One region of the Shewanella sp. NKUCC01_JLK genome, then DNA from elsewhere that is predicted to be linked to it. Evidence: predicted binding sites of a transcription regulator. Region 1 holds the regulator's gene; each other region holds the start of a gene.
What was found. The regulator LexA, encoded in region 1, represses DNA repair genes until DNA is damaged. The targets are predictions, from matches to a motif close to TACTGTATNNNNATACAGTA.
Positions count from the first base shown of each region.

Region 2: KO537_RS00705 (S24 family peptidase) is a predicted target of LexA. The motif match lies at 1,765-1,784, and genes of this name have one in related genera.
Region 3: recA (recombinase RecA) is a predicted target of LexA. The motif match lies at 4,331-4,350, and genes of this name have one in related genera.

Region 1 is NZ_JAHKRD010000015.1:42,687-49,537, reverse strand. It holds gene KO537_RS16340 (VOC family protein) at 1-80, opposite strand, end outside; gene mtr (tryptophan permease) at 229-1,485, opposite strand; gene plsB (glycerol-3-phosphate 1-O-acyltransferase PlsB) at 1,485-3,908, opposite strand; gene lexA (transcriptional repressor LexA) at 4,069-4,689, shown strand; gene KO537_RS16320 (SulA-like leucine-rich domain-containing protein) at 4,686-5,198, shown strand; gene coxB (cytochrome c oxidase subunit II) at 5,602-6,851, shown strand, end outside.
Region 2 is NZ_JAHKRD010000001.1:132,651-139,501, reverse strand. It holds gene KO537_RS00720 (hypothetical protein) at 6-236, shown strand; gene KO537_RS00715 (SOS response-associated peptidase family protein) at 658-1,194, shown strand; gene KO537_RS00710 (hypothetical protein) at 1,297-1,677, shown strand; gene KO537_RS00705 (S24 family peptidase) at 1,796-2,224, shown strand; gene KO537_RS00700 (Y-family DNA polymerase) at 2,212-3,468, shown strand; gene KO537_RS00695 (transcriptional regulator) at 3,594-3,869, shown strand; gene KO537_RS00690 (hypothetical protein) at 3,949-5,646, opposite strand; gene KO537_RS00685 (hypothetical protein) at 5,786-6,851, shown strand, end outside.
Region 3 is NZ_JAHKRD010000011.1:206,225-213,075, forward strand. It holds gene KO537_RS13755 (peptidoglycan DD-metalloendopeptidase family protein) at 1-291, shown strand, start outside; gene rpoS (RNA polymerase sigma factor RpoS) at 372-1,352, shown strand; gene mutS (DNA mismatch repair protein MutS) at 1,485-4,055, opposite strand; gene recA (recombinase RecA) at 4,458-5,525, shown strand; gene KO537_RS13775 (regulatory protein RecX) at 5,600-6,013, shown strand; gene alaS (alanine--tRNA ligase) at 6,333-6,851, shown strand, end outside.

The sequences.
Region 1 (6,851 bases):
AATGCTGTAGCTCCCTGCCAATCATGGCTTGCAAGTTCAACCCAACATGCATGTCCTTGTGCGTACTGAGTCATTTTCATTATCGGCTCCTTTGTTTTAACAATCATTCGAGTTAAGCCTGAGTTTGTATTTCTGTCCAGTATTCAGGTTAAAAAGATCTGTAAGACAAAACTCAACCGCTAAAGACAAAAAAGCCCTCACATGGAGGGCTTAAATCATCACAACAAATTAGGAATATTGCGGCAGTAAATTTGCCATCGCGAGCAGATGACATGCACCCGTGACTATGCCAAATAACACCACAAGAATAATCAGCGGTGTACCGCCTATCACTCTAAAACCTGTGCTATCGGGGAACAACTGCCGCGATTTATAAGCCATCAGCGCCGGGACAATTACCGCCCACACAGTTGCCGCTAATGCCGCAAAGCCAATCGCTACTAAGAAGCCATCGGGAAACAGTAATCCTAAAATCGTTGGCGGCACAAAGGTCACTAACGCGGTTTTCATTCGGCCAGAGCGTGAATCATCAAAACCAAACAAATCGGCAAGATAATCGAACAGACCTAAGGTCACCCCTAAGAAAGATGAAGCCACGGCTAAGTTAGCAAACAGGGTCAACATACTGTTTAACCAGCTACTCGCCATCACCTCAGACAAAGCGCCCACCAACACACCCATATTGCCGCCTTGGGCAATAATGTCGATAAACTGGCTGCGGGGAATATTGCCCATAGTCGCCACTAACCAACAGGCATAAATCACCAGCGCGATAAAGGTGCCGACGAAAATCGCCTTGATAATGGTGGAGGAATCTTTGCCGTAATACTTCACTAAGCTGGGAACGTTACCATGGTAACCGAAGCTGGCGAGACCAAAGGGCAGCGCCGCCCACAGATAAGGTGAAAAGCTGTTATTACCATCGGGTTCGAGCAACTTAGTCACATCAATTTCGATCAATAAATTGCCGATCGCGAGGAAGAAGGTAATGATCATACCGCCGAGCATAATCGTGGTAATCCGATCCACGGCTTTAGTACTGATCAATACTATGCTCGCCAATACTATGGCAAACACCAGTCCTGCCACGCTTTGCGGTAACTCAATTCCCATGCCCTGCAAGCTGTGATTCACAATCGAACCACCGCCGCTGATATAGGCATAAGTCAAAATATACAACACGAAAGCGATAGAAACGCCGTTCACTATCCGCCAAAACTGCCCAAGAGTTTGCTTGCTTAAGGTATCGAAGCTAGCACCAGGTTCGAAATGCAAATTAGTTTCGAGCAACAATAAGCCCGACATCAACATGCAAAACCAAATACCCAATAACATTAAAATCGAATAGCCAAACCACATACCTGCACCGACCACGGGCAGAGAAAACATCCCAGCACCTACGGTCGTGCCAGCAATAATCATGGCACCACCAAGCAAGGACTTACCTGCGGGCTTATGCTTAGCCGCATTCATATGATTTGCCATTAAACTGTGTGCTCCGCGGTGACACTCGCCACTATCGTTTGTCTCACTGACGGACGTAATAAGCTATTGGCCTGATCTCGTATGCGATTAATATTGGACTTATCTTCACTATCCGCCAGATATCCCAATTCTTTAAGCTTCACGCTCAAAGTACCGTAGAGTTTTTTATCGTAGAACTCAGGCGCGGTAATGCCATGTAAAGCCCCTAAACGCTGGGCGAGTAAATGGCTCTCAGACTCAAGTTCTGAGCGCTCCATCTTAGGTCTGTTCGCTAACAGATTGAAAATAATAGCGTAGCGTTGCAGAGTCTCGCTCACTGAACTGGCTAACAACAATAATTGGCTTGAGTGCTCAGGCACGACAGCTAAAGTATCTGTCTCAACCACTAAACCTAGCCCAATCAGGAAATCCAGTACTTGCTCAACATAGGCTGGTAAGTCTTTAATTCCCATGAAGAGTTCGGCTTTCAGCAGTGGATAAAAATCGGCAACGATTGAAACGACTTGCTGGCGCGGGATCTGTTCATTGTGGGTTAAACAACTCGCAATTAATGAAGGAACAATAAATAAGTGAATGATATTGTTACGATAGTAAGTCATAGACACAGCCTGACTCGCTTCGATAGACACTATTTCCCCTAAAGGATCGGCACTAACAACAAACTTGTTCAGCTCTAAACCTTGCTGCACTAAATGCTTACCATCACCTTCGGCAACAGATGTATAAGAAGTGTAAGGCACTTTTTTGAGTAGGGTCAGATACAAATCAAGCTGACGCTCCAGCAGACTACGTTCTAAGGCGTTTTGATCTGTCGCCAGTAAAACTAAGCTAGTCAAAGTCACCGAACTCGCGGCTGCGGCATCATTGATACGCGTCATCACCCGATTAGCCAGCACGTTTACCGCTGGCGTTAACCAACTTGGTTTCTGCTCGGGATCATCGGCCAACTCAGCACGCCAGTTTGGCGCACGCTCATTTAAGAAATTTTGCAGGGTAATAGGCTCGCCAAAATTCACATAACCTTGGCCAAAATTACCTAATTTGCGAATGGCACCGAACACCTGCCACACAGATTCTTTTTTCTTTTTCTTACCGCTTAACTCTTTATGGTAAGTCGCCACTTCCATCACATGGTCATAGCCTAAATACACAGGCACAAGTGTGACAGGACGTTCAATACCGCGCAGTACGCTGTTCATCGTCATGGCGATCATGCCAGTTTTCGGCGCCAACAGACGGCCAGTACGTGAACGGCCGCCTTCGGAGAAGTATTCCACCGAATAACCTTTAGCAAACAGCTGGTCTAAATACTCACGAAATACTGCGGTGTATAGCTTGTTGCCATTAAAACTACGGCGGATAAAGAAGGCACCACCGCGACGGAACATAGGTCCCGCGGGCCAGAAATTGAGGTTAATGCCGGCAGCAATGTGCGGCGGAACCATGCCTTGATAATACAAAATATACGATAACAGCAGGTAATCCATGTGGCTGCGATGGCAAGGCACATAAACAATCTCGTGGCCATCATGGTGCAGCTGGCGAACTTGCTCGGCGCCTTTAATGTTGATCCCGCTGTAAAGCTTGTTCCACAGCCAAGTTAAGAAACGCTCGGCAATACGCACTAAACTATCTGAGTAATCGGCAGCGATTTCATCGAGGTACTCAATAGCCGTCTCGCGCGCTTGGGTCTCAGAAATCTTTTTACTGGCGGCTTCTTCTTGAATCGCTTTGCGCAGCGACTCAGATTTGAGCAACGAATGAAACAGTGCTTGGCGGTTTGGCAGCACAGGCCCTGTCATTACCTTACGTTGACGACGGAAATGCACGCGCGCAACCCGTGCTAACTTATGGGCAATCCCCATGTCGGTGCCATGTTCGTCAGCCATGTAACGCAGGGATACGGCATTCGAAAACTGCACGAAGTTATGTCGACCTAAGAACAGAATCATCAAGCACTTGCGCAGCCAAGTCGGGTTTTCCCGCTCAAATACGGCCGCCTTCATAGTGTCGTCTTCTTTCCCTGGCGTTCGGCCCCAATACAGGCTCACGGGCACCAGTTGAATATCCAATTCAGGACGTTCCTTATGCACGGCTAACAAACGCATAAAGCATTCGAGGAAAGGCTCATTACCAGCACGTTCGCCAAACAGTGGCTTACGTCCTTGAAGACAGACAACCCGAGGCGCAGTCACACCATTAGCCACTAGAGGCTCATAAGGGCTTGGTAAGCCTAACTTAGCCGTTATTTCGCTCAAAGCAGCGATGTCACTGAGGGATTCTGTTTTCATCACATAAACAAGGGGTCTGGAAGCATCCAGATTCAGATCGGCAAAGGGATCCTGAGGCACCACAATAGTGTGCACTAAGTGTTTTTGGATCCAACGTAATGATTTCAACCAAAGAGAGTCGTGTTTAGGCATTATTCTTATGCAATTAAGTGCGTTTACTAGCCCGATAGAATACCAGACTATGGGTAATATTCGCTAATTCTCTCCAACATAGCTAAAAAGTGGTTAATACTTGCGCTGCAAATAATACTGTATATACTAACAGTAACTGTATAGAAAAACAGGAAACACCATGAGACCTTTGACGCCACGCCAAGCTGAAATTTTAGAGCTAATTAAACGAAATATTGCCGATACTGGCATGCCACCCACTCGGGCAGAAATCGCAACCCGTTTAGGTTTTAAGAGCGCCAATGCGGCTGAAGAACACCTTAAAGCGTTGGCGAAAAAGGGCTGCATTGAGATCATGCCTGGCACATCTCGGGGCATTCGTCTGCCTGCGGAAATCGAAGATTTGACTGAAACAGGTTTACCGCTCATCGGCCAAGTGGCCGCGGGTGAACCTATCCTCGCCCAAGAACATGTTGAACAGTACTACCAAGTCGACCCAAGCATGTTCCATCCCGCCGCCGATTTTTTACTGCGAGTAAAGGGCGACAGCATGAAAAATATCGGCATTCTCGAAGGTGATTTGCTGGCAGTTCATAAAGTAGAACAAGCTAGGAATGGTCAAGTGGTTGTCGCTAGAGTCGATGACGATGTCACTGTTAAACGTTTCGAAAAAAAAGGTAATGTAGTCTATCTACATGCCGAAAATGAAGATTACTCCTCGATTAAAGTGGATTTAGGCTTCCAAAGTTTAACAATTGAAGGACTCGCCGTCGGTGTGATCCGTAATGGAGATTGGCTATGAATAAACTACTTGGCAATGCCCCCCGCCATCCGGGCCTGTGGCTCGATGAAGTCCGTGATGCCGACTATGACTGGCACCATGCGCCCATCGCCTGCATGCCAACTAAGACTCAAGGTCGCCAAGAATTAATTCATCTGAGTGCACAACTCGCTCAGTTAAGCCAACAGGGCCGTTGGTTAGTGCTCATCAACCCACCAAGTATTGGCTACAAGCAAATGCTCGCCAGTGCAGGTGTGCGTATGGATAGAGTCTTACTGGTACATGCTAAAGATGAAGTCGAAACCCTGTGGGCGATGGAAAAAGCCCTGACAAGTGGTACGTCCAGTGCAGTCATTACTTGGACTCAATCATTAGATGCGCGGGATAATCGACGCCTACAAATCGTGGCTAAAAGTGCCCGAGCTATGGGCATAGTGCTTGAAGACGTAAACAGTCACTTACATGCCGACGTACGCATTGAGCAAGGCAATCTCTTCGGTCAGCAATCTTTTTTTAGCTCTGTACATTAAATATTCATTTAATTTTTTACCTTGAAAGCCGCCTCACCTATGAATGTGAGGCTTTTTTTTGGCAATTTTTCAGATAATTAGATAAATAAGTGATCTTGATCAATATTTAAACAGCAAGTATGGTTGGTTAAGTCGGTGATGATATATCACCTTCCGTGGTCAATGAATCGAGTATTTATCGAACTCGAAGCGCCACTAAAAATAGAGAACAGATTTATTTCAGCAGTATGTGCCAGCGTGGCTAATTACCAGCAGTAACAATACTTGATTAAAAGTAACAGCCGCCAACGCACGTTGAAGTCAAAAAAGCTTTTTTGGGAACTGAAGAGTTTGCATAGAGTTGAGACTTACTGTGTTGCTCTTCTTTGTAGTTGCTATTCGCAATTGGCAGAGGAGAAGTCTTGTGAAGCAATTGTTGTATTGTTTACTCGTGGTGCTTTTCGCACCACCGTTGACCGCCGCGGACATGCGGTTCAACATGACCCCTGGCGTGACCGAGATCAGTGGCAAGGTTTATCACTTGCACATGACCATCTTGTATATCTGCTGCGCAATAGGCCTAGTGGTCTTTGGCGTCATGATTTACGCCATGATCAACCACAGAAAATCCAAAGGCGCTGTCGCGTCCCACTTTCACGAAAGCACTAAAGTTGAAATCGCTTGGACGATTCTGCCATTTATAATTTTGATCTTAATGGCGATTCCAGCGACAAAAACTTTAATCGCAATGGAAGATCCCAGCAACGCCGATCTCACCGTAAAAGTCACGGGTTCCCAATGGAAATGGCATTACAGCTATTTCGATCAAGATATTGATTTTTATAGCATACTGACAACACCCAGAGCACAAATCGAAGGCACCGAAACCAAGGGTGAAAACTATCTATTGGAAGTCGATAAACCGCTCGTTCTACCGATAAACCGCAAAATCCGCTTTCTGATGACTTCAGAGGATGTCATCCATTCTTGGTGGGTGCCCGCCTTTGCAATTAAGAAAGATGCCAATCCAGGATTTATCAATGAGGCCTGGACTCGCATCGACAAACCCGGCATTTACCGTGGTCAATGCGCCGAGCTCTGCGGTAAAGACCATGGTTTTATGCCTATCGTAGTACAAGCGTTACCCGAAGCCGAGTTTGAGGCTTGGGTCACAGAGCAGAAACAAGCCGCAGGTGCTGCGGCTGAAGCCGCTCAAGCCGCTTTATCACAAACCCTAAGTAAAGAAGAGTTGATGACTCAAGGTGAACAAGTTTACCTCGGGCACTGCGCAGCCTGCCACCAGCCCAATGGCGAAGGGTTGCAAGGCGTATTTCCGCACCTTAAAGGTAGCCCGATTGCAACGGGACCACTCAGCGGTCACCTTGAAATTGTGCTCAACGGTAAAACGGGTACTGCCATGCAAGCGTTTAGTAAGCAATTGACCGCACAAGAAATCGCGGCAGTGACTACCTACGAGCGTAATGCTTGGGGCAATAATACTGGCGATGCAGTGCAAGCCAAAGACGTCAACGAGTACATGAACGGCAATTCTGCACAAACATCCGCCGCGGTACCAAGCAGTATAACCCCGACACCCGCGCCTGCAACAGACGTCTCAGCTGCAGTCGATCCCGCAAGCCTCCCCACACTCAGCCATGACGCCCTCATGGCCGA
Region 2 (6,851 bases), on a different contig from region 1:
AAGCGATGAAATTCAGACCTGTATTTGTCCTCGTCACGACAGTTGCGTTAACTATTTTTGGTTATGCTGTCATGTTTTTATACTACCTAATGCAGCCACAATGTATTGATGACTTATCTGAAATCTCCGAGTTTGTGTTGCTCAGTGCTGGTCAGGGCAATACTGCTCCAATGCACTTCAATATTGCCTTCGATAAAGAGAAGAACCAATGGTGCTATGTAGAGGTTGTTCAATAGCTCTTACTAGCTAGTATTCTTCGATTACAATGACTGTATATGTCAACAGTAGTCTATTGCTATGTGTTATCCCTATTTCTGCTCGTGTAGAGTGTTTATAGCTTATGTTCTAGGGGACTCGATGCAAGATATTGGCATCTTTAATGATGCTATTCTCATAGTTGTCTAGCGAAATAGTGGCGATTCAGCACTTGAAAGCACTCTTGGCATAGAAAAAGTTATCTGAAAAGTTCAGTATTGCACAATACTCATAACTCGGAAATGTCCCTATTGAAATAGACATTTCTTGTGGTATGAGTTCGGTGTCTTGTTTTGAGAATCACTTGAAGAAGCCGCCTGAATTGATATTTAATAAATAAATCATTTGGGTTTGGAGCTTACTTGATGTGCGGACGCTTAACTATTGATGGTTTGGTATGTATTGGCTGATCGGGTATCTGCACAATTTGGAATTCCATACAATCCTCAAACGAATTTAGACCTAAGGCCTACAGAACAAGTCACTGTTGTAGGGCTGGTCAATGATCAACTGACTTCAATCCATTGCACCTGGGGAATTAAACCTAATTGGTCTAAGTCTCTGCTAATCAATGCTCAAGTTGAAACCGTAAGAGAAAAGAAAACCTTCGCTAATGCGTTTGCGCACCATCGCTGTGTTGTTCCATGTTCTGGATGGTATGAGTGGCGTGACGAAGGTGGTAAGCGAAAGCAAAAATACTTGTTTAGTCATGCAGAGGAACAGCCATTGTATATGGCGGGGATCTTATTCCCGTCCAATGATGGTGCCCAACTGGTTACCCTCACCACTGCGTCAACAGCACAATGCAGCCAATATCACAACCGAATGCCGCTATTGATTGCACCATCAGATATCGACTTCTGGTACAAATTCGATAGCATTCAGCTTGAGCCATTGCTACACCATCCAGAACAATTACCTATAGCAATTCATTCTTAATGCCAGCGAATAAATTTTGATTGTTATTGACTATGTGCATGCTGTTAACTAGGTTTGCTGGGTCAAATTTATCGATAATAGATGTATTGTAAGGGCGTACCTATGGAGCATAAGGTTTTACACGTAAAAGCATTTTTCAAAAAAATGGGGCCAGAAGGGGACCATCCTGTTTATAAAGACTTAGATAAAAGTGCTCAGATAAACGACCCTTGGACAAACAAGAAAGTAGTCGTCGCGGAACTCGCCAAGATCACTCAATATTCTGACTGTGAAGTCGATAGTGAACGTTTATCTAGTGATTTGGAGCTTGCTCTAACTGAGTTAACAAATGCTGGATACATGCTTAAAGAAATAGTGCCAATCACTTCAGGAAAGTACCACTCCGAGGTTTACTCATCCTTGTTAGGTAAAAATGCATACCCATTTGCTTATGGGTACTCATATACAGACAGTTTGATTGTAGTAGGCCAAAAGGTTGACTAGGGTTCACTGCAATCTTTATCAGTTCAAATCAGATAACTGATAAGTAAATCATCTAAAGTTTGCTAACAACTTCACTAGCGCTATAATGACTGTGTTTATATACAGTAATGGTGGCGCTATGCGTGTTTACCCTTTTATACCTGTTCCTGCTCGTGCTGGAGTTCACGGCTTTGAAAACCCAGCAGCCGAATACACACAACTGGGTTTAAGTCTCGATGAGCTATTAGTGCAACATCCGAGCGCTACTTATATAGGTTTAGCGCAAGGGGAATCAATGCAAGGGGTTGGCATCTTTGATGGTGACGTACTCATTGTGGATAGGCATGTTACAGCGCAACAAGGTGACGTTATCGTTGCAACTCTGAACGGTGAGTTTGTATGTAAAATCTACGACAAAACCCGAAAATTGCTTTTATCGTCTAATGAACAACAGCAAGCCGTTGAGGTTAAAGATTACGATGACTTCCGTATAGAAGGGGTTGTAACTCGGTCTGTGAGGCTGCACACCCATTGCTCTATATTGGTGTCACAACTATGTATGCCTTAGTTGATGCTAACTCATTTTATTGCTCTGCAGAGCAGGTATTTAGGCCTGATTGGCGTGGTAAGCCAATGATTGTGTTGAGCAACAATGACGGCTGCATCGTAGCGGCAAACAAGCAAGCGAAAGAACGGGGTGTGCCTAAGTTTGCACCATACTTTCAGGTCAAAGACCTGTGTACGAAATTAGGCGTCATTGTTTGTTCAAGTAACTATGAACTCTATGCTGATTTATCCGCAAAGATGATGAATATCATTGGCCGATTTGCACCAGAGCAGCACGTCTATTCGATTGATGAAAGCTTTCTCTCCTTTAAAAATTGTTACCCCGCCATTAAGTGCTTACAAACCCAAGGCCAGTTGATTCGAAAAGCAGTTTGGAAAGAAACACGTTTACCGGTTTGTGTCGGCATAGGCTCAACACTCACACTGGCTAAAGCGGCCAATCACGCGGCAAAGAAGTTACCTGGCTATCATGGTGTGTGTGTTATTGATAATGAACAAGACAGGATTTCAATTTTACAATCAATGAATGTGAATGATGTCTGGGGTATTGGGCGCAGGATAAGCAAAAAACTTGAATTGATGAACGTCAAGACCACCTATGACTTAGCAAAAATCCCTGCAGGTTTAGCTCGGAAGCAATTTAGTATTGAAATAGAACGCACTGTACGTGAACTCAATGGGCAAGCGTGCAAAGTGTGGGACGAGGCGAGGGCAGATAAGAAGCAAATATTCTCAACTCGTAGTGTGGGCGAGCGTATTACCGAGTATGAGGATTTACTGCAAGCCTTAAGTAAACATGTGGCGATTGCCGCAGCGAAAGCGCGCAAGCAAGGTTCAAGCTGTAAAACAATGTTGTTGTTTGCCAGCAATTCTCCCTACGATGAACGCCCAACAGGCTTTAAGACCTTAGTGCACTTTGCTTGTGCCACCGATTGCAGCATTGAACTTACTCAAGGCATGACACAAGCAGCATCTCAACTTTTCCGTGCAGGCGTACGTTATTATAAAGTCGGTGTAGGTCTGATTGATTTAGTTAGCACCCAGCATGGCCAGTTAGATTTATTCAATGTTTCAAAAGCTAAACCAGCGTTAATGAAGACTCTTGATTGCATCAATCAACGTTATGGCACAGATACCTTATTCATTGCCGCCCAAGGTATCGAGCAAAAATGGGCCATGCGCCGTGATCTACTCACACCGCAATACACGACTAAGTGGAAATGTCTGCCAGAGATAAAGTGCTGATATCCGGCAGTAGATGGAGTAACACGTTTATGCCTCAAAGCGTGTCAGTATAGCTTAGACCCAATTTTTAGTCATACTACAGAGTGGCTACTGTAACTATGACTATTCGAATAGAGGAATTGATAATGAAGAATACTAAAATCAATATATTGCTCTCAAAATGTGACGCTACCGCACCACTATCTGATGACTTAGCGGCAAGGATTGATTCTCCTTCTGTCGGGGATGAGATTATTACTTATTGCGAAGAGACGCCTCTGAGTTCTGATGATGAGTATCGTGCAGCTTTAAAGAAAATTGAAGGATTGTTTGATGCAATACCTAATACCGCTGAAGGTTCCGAGCTTGAAAAATGGATTTCATTAGTTGAATCATATGAAAATGAACACTTCCCAATGTAACTCACTGTTGCCCCTAAATGAGTTTCAGCCACTCAAGTTCGGGATTAGATTTGCTAGGCTCATGTGAATAGCTCTACCTTCAAATATTTTGAGTACCTGTTTTGTCTTGCTGATGCTCTTCTAAAGCATTGAAGATGACACAGAGTGATTCATGGCATCTTTCGCAGAGGTCATTGAAGTGGTTTCTAAGTGAACCAAAGTCCTTGATAGCATCTAGTCTGATTTGCTCAGCGGTTTGTCCTGAAATATGTCCTTTGAGGAAGCTTCTCAGATTATGAGCATCATGCCAAGGAGTAAGGACGCTGCGTGCATGTTCTGCATCAAAACCACACCCCAAGAGACACAATTCAACTAGTTTCAATTCTCTATCTTTATCCAGTGGATTTTGACCTAGCGTCTTCGCTTTAGTTTTCAATTGTTTCTTGACTAGGCCTTCGACTAATACCTGATCCAACCTCAAAATCTCCTCTTTCCACTCATCGACAGACTTTGAATAAACAGAGTGGAGTGATTGCTTCACAACACGGTTTTTCATTCTCCACCAAGTTGTACCTTTGGAATCAAGCTCATCCAATTTTCGTTTGAGATCTTCAACTGGGTTACAAACTTTAAACCAATTTCCCTTAAAGTCTGTTTCTAAAGATCTCTCTGAAATAGGAGCTTTAGGCTTCTCATTATATTGCTTCCAGTGCAATTGTTCTGAGTATGGCAGTTTCTGTAGATCGCCTAGATAAGTATGGATTTGACCAGCTTCATTAATGTCGTAGCTCTTTAAATACCAACCAGCTCTAGATGTTATTGATCTTTCCTCTAAGGTGTATTTATCAGTGTCGGACTTGTATTTGAGAATAACTTCAGCATTGAAGAATGCCGGACTTAATTCAAAGGCTTTATCTGAGTCTGTAAAGTAATTATCAATAGCGGATGGCGCACACGATATCTCTTCAACACGCTTGTTCTTCCAATCTTGAGCAATGAAAGTGGCATACAGCTGTTCTTCTGGCGTGTCATCCTCCTTATCTTCATGTCTCGGCGCAAATGCTTGAACGCCTCTGAAATAGCTAGCATTAGAGATGACTTTGCGTTTACCAAAGACACCTTGTTCAGCCACGACTTCTTCTGGTGACGAGCCCCAACTAGTAAAATTTGCGTAGTCAATTCTATCAACATCAAATAACCTTACTACTGCTGTTTCGGTTAGATAGCAGTACTCTGCTAATGCGCTGAATCTAATCGAAACTACAGTGCCGTACTCTTCCCCTTCTTGCTCCAACTCATGAATTTTGATGATTTCGTCGATATCACCATTTTTATCAAGTTTGCACCAAGAATTCAGTTCATGCATGTAGTGCAAATCTATCACTTGCAAGAACTTTTCAGAGATCTCTATGTAGTTCTCGCGCCCTCTTACACCGTGAAAAGAACGCTTAAATATGAGAGGCTCACCTTTGCTCAGAACATTAGGTTTACAATCTTCTAGTGGTGGTTCGACCCACGGTTTTTCACGACCGCCACCGCTACAAACTGACCATCCCGTATTGTTGTAATCCCAAGAAGTCATCTCATGAGGATCTGTTTCAAACAGTTCATTTTTAGGCACAAGAACAGTATTCAGGAGCATGGTCTTGGCTGATGCATGAAGAATGATGTCATCGTCACTTGCATCATTAACTAAAAAGTCTACGACATCTTTCCGAGATACCCACTCTGGAAAGTCTTCCGTTCTAGAGGGCATTGTAAAAAAATTGATAAGACTACCAAGACAACAAACATCCATTGAAACAATCCTCATACAGGGCTTATGATGCCTAAAAGATACCATTCCACTATGCACATACTTAGAGGCTGTTGCAATTAGTGTCCTGATTACAGATCTAGCCGTGCACATATGAGTAATCAAAATCGGATTGATAACCATGAATTTTAATTATCTTGAATCGTTCCCTCTGTCGGAATCCATTTTGCCACATAGACTAAAAGAGTTACTGAAGCCTGTAGGCCTATCTCCTGATTTACGTGTTGAGGTCGCTTGCATGCAGGAGACTGATCTTTATGGAAAACATGCAGAACATTTGCACCTTCAGATGGCTGTTGTTCCTGAGGGTAACGATGGCCCAATTGAAGTCTTGAAAGAGGCAGGTGACGGCGTTGTAGCTTTCTCTGTCCCCTTTGGTGAAAAAAAGGCAGTATCTGCTCAATTCAGTCCTTCAATCTCTGGATATGATTACATAGTTGCGGCTTGGGGAGACACTTCCTTTTACACTTTTAGCCTCGCTGAAAAGGTTTGGATGACTCTTGGTCTCACACCTCGCTGCATCGGTAATGATGAACAGCGACTCATATATGACGCCCTAAACCTACCAGAATTTGACGTCGCGGAGGGGGAAGTATCAAGCGAATATCAAGGTCACTTGAAGCGCAATGTATGCTGGAAAATGTCCAATGAATATCTCCGCCGTTATTTGTGGCTTCGTGGTGCTAAAGGAGTGCGGGTTTTCTTCTATGAAGCTCAATTAGAAGATACTCCAGAATTGCGAAAATCATTGAATGGTAATTCTCATGTTGTATTAAAACCAGATGAAGGCCCTGAATGGTATGAGTTAGATCTCCGAGAACACAAAGGCGGGATTCTCCTTCAGCTCTGGGCTTCGGTTGAAGCCGTTTTACCTGAACTGTGTTTGGAGCAAGATGCAGAAACCTTGCTCTGGGCTGATGACAAAGAGCCTATGACACATGCTAGGGCAAATGCACTTATGGCTAACTACAATATCTACTTGGATGATCGCTTCCTCGAAAAATATGAGCAAAGTAACTTCTATGACACCACACCCATAAACATCTATGGACAATGGTGGAGTTCACCTTCATATAAAGGGCAGTGGAGTTTTACAGAATGCCAACGAGTTGGGAGAAACTTAATCCGAGTACCCATTCGTGAACTATATAAAGCCAAGCCTGATAGAGAAATTGTTCACGCGAATA
Region 3 (6,851 bases), on a different contig from region 1:
ATCGCGGGAAATCGGGGAGATATCATCAAAGCAGCTGCAGATGGGCGGGTGGTATACGCAGGAAGTGCTCTTAGGGGTTACGGTAATTTAGTGATTATTAAACATAGTGACGATTACCTTAGTGCTTATGCTCATACGGACAAGATCTTAGTCAAAGAAAAGCAACATGTCCTCGCAGGGCAGACTGTTGCAAAAATGGGCAATACAGGTGCCAATCGGGTAATGTTACATTTTGAAATTCGTTACCATGGACAGTCTGTAAACCCACTTACTTATTTACCTAAACAATGATTGTTTGGGGCCTTGTTGGCAAATGGAGGATAGGAAATTGCACTAATTCAGCAGTTTAATTAGGTTTGGGAGATTTGATCATGAGCCGCATAAATAGCACTGCCGCAGAAGCACTAGTAGATTTTTCCGTAGAAACCGTAGACTTTGATCTTGAAAAAGAAGAAGTTGCCACCGATCTAGTCCAAGAGCTAGGAATAGAACAACAGGTCCAAGATGACCTTCAAAAAAATCTTGATGCCACTCAACTTTATCTAGGTGAGATTGGTTTTTCCCCACTGCTTAGCGCAGAAGAAGAAGTTTACTTTTCCCGTAAGGCCTTAAAAGGTTGTGCAAAATCCCGTAATCGCATGATCGAAAGTAATTTACGTCTCGTCGTAAAAATTGCACGTCGTTACAATAACCGCGGCTTAGCACTGCTTGATCTTATCGAAGAGGGTAATTTAGGTTTAATTCGTGCCGTAGAAAAGTTTGACCCAGAAAGAGGTTTTCGTTTTTCAACCTATGCGACTTGGTGGATCAGACAGACAATTGAACGCGCTATCATGAATCAAACTCGTACTATTCGTTTGCCGATTCATGTTGTTAAAGAACTCAACGTATACTTGCGCACAGCCCGCGAATTAGCACAAAAACTGGATCATGAACCTACAGCGGAAGAAATTGCTGAAAAACTGCAAGTTTCTAGCTCTGATGTGAGCCGCATGCTTAAGCTGAATGAAAAAATTACCTCTGTTGATACGCCTTTGGGGGGCGATAACGAGAAAGCATTATTAGATGTACTGGCCGATGATGATAGTGTTGGCCCTGACTATAAAGTGCAAGATGAAGACATCTCTAACTCGGTGGTGAAATGGCTTAACGAGTTGAACACAAAACAAAGAGAAGTATTAGCCCGTCGTTTTGGTTTGTTAGGTTATGAACCTTCTACGCTTGAAGATGTGGGGGCTGAAATTGGTTTAACCCGTGAACGTGTTCGTCAAATCCAAGTGGAAGCATTAAAACGCTTACGTGATTTATTGGGTTCTCAAGGTTTATCTGTTGAAGCTTTATTTAGAAACTAATATCTGTCTTCTGGTGCCTTTCAGAGAAGCTATCCAGAAAATATACTTAGTGTGAGATCACGTCATAAAGTAAAACGCCCACTATAGAGTGGGCGTTGTTATTTTTAGGCTTTTATTTAGATCACCTGATGTCTAGCTCAAGCGTTTCAGTTCATAGAGCAAATCAAGCGCCTGTTTTGGCGTTAAGTTATCGGGATTAATGCTACTTAATTTAGTCAAAGCTGGATTTTCAACCGGTTCAGGTAAAGCGAGTAAGCTTTGAATGGGCGTCCTCGTTCCTTCTGGTTGATGATCGCGACTCTCCAATTGCTGCAATTTATGTTTCGCTGCTTTAATCACTTTGTTTGGCACGCCAGCAAGCGCCGCAACTTGTAAGCCGTAGCTTTTACTGGCTGCACCTTCCTGTACTGCATGCATAAAGGCGATGGTATCTTCATGCTCAATGGCATCAAGGTGCACATTGTAAACACCTGCCATTAAGTCAGGTAATTGAGTTAGCTCAAAATAATGGGTGGCGAATAGGGTCATAGCCCCGACTTGCTGGGCTAAATACTCTGCTGCCGACCAAGCTAGCGATAAACCATCATAGGTGGATGTTCCACGGCCGATTTCATCCATTAACACTAAACTACTGGCAGTGGCATTGTGCAGGATGTTGGCAGTTTCAGTCATTTCTACCATAAAGGTTGAGCGGCCAGAGGCCAGATCGTCTGATGCGCCAATACGGGTAAAGATGCGATCAATCGGGCCAATCAGGGCGCGATCTGCTGGAACAAAACAACCAATATGGGCCATCAGCGTAATCAAGGCGACTTGACGCATATAGGTCGATTTACCGCCCATGTTGGGTCCGGTGACAATCAACATACGTCTTTGATTGTGCAAGGTCACTGGGTTAGCGATAAACGGCGTTTGGCTAACACGCTCCACCACTGGATGGCGACCTGCGTCTATTTGTACGCCGATATCTTGGCTCAGCTCTGGACAAGTGTAGCCCAAGGTTTCGGCACGCTCGGCAAAGTTACTCAGTACATCAAGCTCAGCCGCCGCTCTAGCAAAGGCTTGTAATTCATGCAACTTTGGCAGAATAAGATCGAACAACTGTTCCCATAACTGCTTTTCGAGTGCCAGCGCTTTACCTTGGCTCGAGAGGACTTTTTCTTCGTATTCCTTAAGTTCAGGCGTGATATAACGCTCCATATTCTTAAGTGTTTGGCGTCGTTGATAATTGAGCGGTACTTGTGAGGATTGCAGGCGGCTTACTTCGATGTAATAGCCGTGTACGCGGTTATAGCCGACTTTAAGTGTATTAATGCCAGTACGTTCTTTTTCTCTGGCTTCAAGTTGTACTAAGTAATCACTCGCTCCTTCGCTCAGACCGCGCCATTCATCTAGTTCGCTGTTGTAGCCTTCACGGATCACCCCGCCATCGCGGATAAGCATAGGTGGATTATCGACTATCGCGCGCTCAAGCAGGGCTTGCTCAGCGGGGAACTCACCTAAGTGTTGACGCAATTGAGTCGTGTGCGGCGCGCTCAGTGTACTTAAACTCAGTTGTAATTCAGGCAATAAGCCCAGTGCTTGACGTAAACGTGCAAAGTCCCTTGGACGGGCAGTACGCAGGGCTAACCTTGCCATGATACGTTCGATATCGCCAAGTGCCTTTAACTGCTCATGCAAACCTTCGTGGGCTGCGGTATCGAGGAGTTCAGTCACCGCCTGTTGGCGCGCCTTGATTTGCTTAGGATCTCGCAGAGGCTGATGGATCCAGCGTTGTAACATACGGCTGCCCATAGGCGTTGCCGTATTATCCAATACTGCCGCTAAGGTATTATCGCGGCCACCGGCAAGGTTTTGAGTGAGTTCTAAATTTCGGCGCGTTGCCGCATCAAGCACTATGCTATCGGTTTGATTGAAGCGGATAATGGCATTGATATGGGGCAGTGCCGTGCGCTGTGTGTCTTTGACATATTGCATCAAGCAACCCGCAGCCTGCAGTGATAAACGTGCATCTGCGATACCAAAACCATGCAAGTCTTTCGTGCCAAACTGGGCCAGTAGTAACTTGATACTCGTATCGTAATCAAATTCCCACTCGGGGCGACGGCGTTTGCCTTTAAAACCGTTAAGTAGTCCAAGTTCACCAAAGTCTTCACTGTAGAGAATTTCAACGGGATTAGTGCGTTGCAATTCCGCTTCTAATGACTCTCGGGTGTCGAGCTCTGCAATCACAAAACGTCCGGATGAAACATCTAATGTGGCATAACCAAAACCGACTTTACCTTGATAAACCGCGGCTAACAGATTGTCTTGGCGTTCCTGCAGCAACGCTTCGTCGGTTAAGGTGCCTGGCGTGACAATTCGCACCACTTTACGTTCTACCGGCCCTTTAGATGTCGCGGGATCGCCAATCTGTTCGCAAATCGCAACTGATTGACCAATTTGAACTAATTTTGCAAGATAGCCTTCCACAGCATGGTAAGGAAGTCCCGCCATCGGAATAGGATCGCCACCACTTTTACCGCGCGCAGTGAGTGAAATGCCTAACAGCTCAGAAGCGCGTTTAGCATCGTCATAAAACAACTCGTAGAAGTCACCCATGCGATAAAACAGCAACATATCGTGATGTTCTGCTTTCATCGTCAAGTATTGACGCATCATAGGAGTATGTTTTTCTAAATCATCGGTATCAATTACATTCATTAAATCGTTATCGTCCGTTGTGACTGCCTAAAGGCGATACAGTTTGTGTGGTTAAGGGTGATTAAGCGCTATGGAAGCGGAAGACTGCTGTACAATTTTCAGCTAAAAAGACCACGCAAAATTTGTTGCGCCAATCTTAGCAATAATTTAGCGAAAATTGAGCCCTTAACGATGGATATTGATCAAAGGGAGCTATTATCTGATTTGATATTCGCTAAAACCTTGGCCATATTAAAAATCCTATCAGCTAAAAATAATTCAGTCACAGGTCTTGATACTGTATGATTGTACAGTATACTAGTCAGCAGAATTAAGACAAAAAGCGCGGCTTTTTGAATTACCCGTTTGTAAATTGAATATCACTTTTGACAGCTTAATGCTTGTCTTGATGAGGGAACAGGAATGAAGGTCGATCCAAATAAAGAGAAAGCACTTGCTGCGGTATTGATCCAAATTGAGAAACAATTTGGTAAAGGCTCCATCATGAAGCTGGGCGAAGATCGCTCTATGGATGTTGAGACCATTTCTACCGGTTCTCTGTCTCTGGACGTTGCTTTAGGTGCTGGCGGTTTGCCAATGGGTCGTATCGTTGAGATCTATGGTCCTGAATCATCAGGTAAAACAACACTGACTTTAGAAGTGATTGCGGCAGCGCAACGTGAAGGCAAAACCTGTGCCTTTATCGATGCAGAGCATGCACTAGACCCTATTTATGCTAAAAAATTGGGCGTAGATATTGATAACCTGCTGTGTTCGCAACCGGATACCGGCGAGCAAGCGCTTGAGATTTGTGATGCTTTAACTCGCTCAGGTGCTGTTGACGTTATCGTAGTCGACTCAGTGGCGGCATTAACGCCTAAAGCTGAAATCGAAGGCGAAATTGGTGATTCTCACATGGGCCTAGCGGCGCGTATGATGAGCCAAGCTATGCGTAAACTTGCGGGTAACTTAAAGCAATCTAACACCTTACTTATCTTCATCAACCAAATTCGGATGAAGATTGGTGTGATGTTCGGTAACCCAGAAACTACAACCGGTGGTAATGCGCTGAAGTTTTATGCTTCTGTTCGCCTAGACATTCGCCGCACTGGTGCCATTAAAGACGGCGATGAAGTGGTCGGTAACGAAACTCGCGTTAAAGTGGTGAAAAACAAGGTTGCAGCGCCGTTTAAGCAAGCTGAGTTCCAAATCCTTTATGGCCAAGGTATTAACCGTACTGGTGAGTTAGTAGACTTAGGCGTAGCCCATAAGTTGATTGAAAAAGCGGGCGCTTGGTACAGCTATAAAGGCGATAAAATCGGCCAAGGTCGTGCTAATGCTGGCAAATATCTGACTGAAAACCCAGCTATTGCTGCTGAAATTGACAAGACGCTACGTGAGTTGCTTTTGAGTAATCCGAGTGCCTTGGCTGCCAAAGCTGATGATAGTACTGAGGACAATATTGATTTAGAGACAGGCGAAGTATTCTGAGTCAGTCAGCCCATCAAATTGCGGTCGCGCTGTTAGCGCGCCGCGATTATTCCCGTTTACAAATCCGCGATAAATTGCTCGAAAAAGGTTTCGAACTTAACGATATCGAACCTGTACTCGATGCTTGCGAATCCTCCGGTTTTATTAATGATGCTCGTTATGCCGAACTGTTGGTGCGAAGCCACATCAGTCGAGGCCACGGTGCAATACGCATCCGCCAAGCAATCGCACAGAAAGGCTTATCTAAAGACTGTATTGAAGCCGCTTTGGTTAATTGTGATTGTGACTGGTTTGAGCTAGCAAAAGATAAAGCCACCAAAAAATACGGCATTCCCCGTGTGACAGAAGTGAAGGGCTCTAAAGCTCGGGATCTCATCGCAAAGGAAAAGGCCAAACGAGTGCGTTTTTTAATGGGTCAAGGCTTTAGCTACGATCAAATCACTTACGCACTAGATTCAGATCCCAATGATCTCGATGAAGATTATTAAATTTGAAGCTAAGACTGTAAAAGCTCATCTAAATATCATCAATGGGTCTTGTCCATTTCGTACTCCACATTAGACTCACTTGCTTAAATATTGTCCGTGCCGCGATAAACTTACGCCGTCTTTATTTGTGCTTTATCCTGTCGTTTTGCTTCTAGTGACTCTGGTGTGGGCGATTCACGCTAAAATATTAAATTCCTGATGTGTATATCACCAATCAAGACTGGTCGTCCTTCCTTAGTCTGCTTATAATGCTGGGCAAATAGAAATACGGCTAGCCTAAGGCGTAGCTGGTAATGCTTACCCAATTCAGGATGATTTCATGTATCAAACTACAGCAGAGCTCAGAAGCGCTTTCCTCGAATTTTTCCGCAGCAATGGTCATCAAGTTGTGGACAGTAGTTCATTAGTGCCAGGCAACGATCCCACACTTTTATTTACCAATGCAGGCATGAACCAGTTCAAGGACGTGTTTCTTGGCATGGACAAACGCAATTATACGCGTGCGACCACTGCTCAACGTTGTGTACGCGCTGGTGGTAAACATAACGATTTGGATAACGTTGGCTACACTGCACGTCATCACACCTTTTTCGAAATGCTAGGTAACTTCAGTTTTGGAGATTATTTCAAAGAAGAAGCGATTCGTTTGGGTTGGACTTTTTTAACTGAAACGTTAAAGCTGCCTAAGGAACGTCTGTGCGTCACTATTTATCAGACAGATGATGAAGCCTTTGAAATCTGGAATAAAAAAATTGGTGTCGCTGCCGAGAACATCATACGTATCGGTGACAATAAAGGTGCTGCCTTTGCGTCAGATAACTTCTGGCAAATGGGTGAT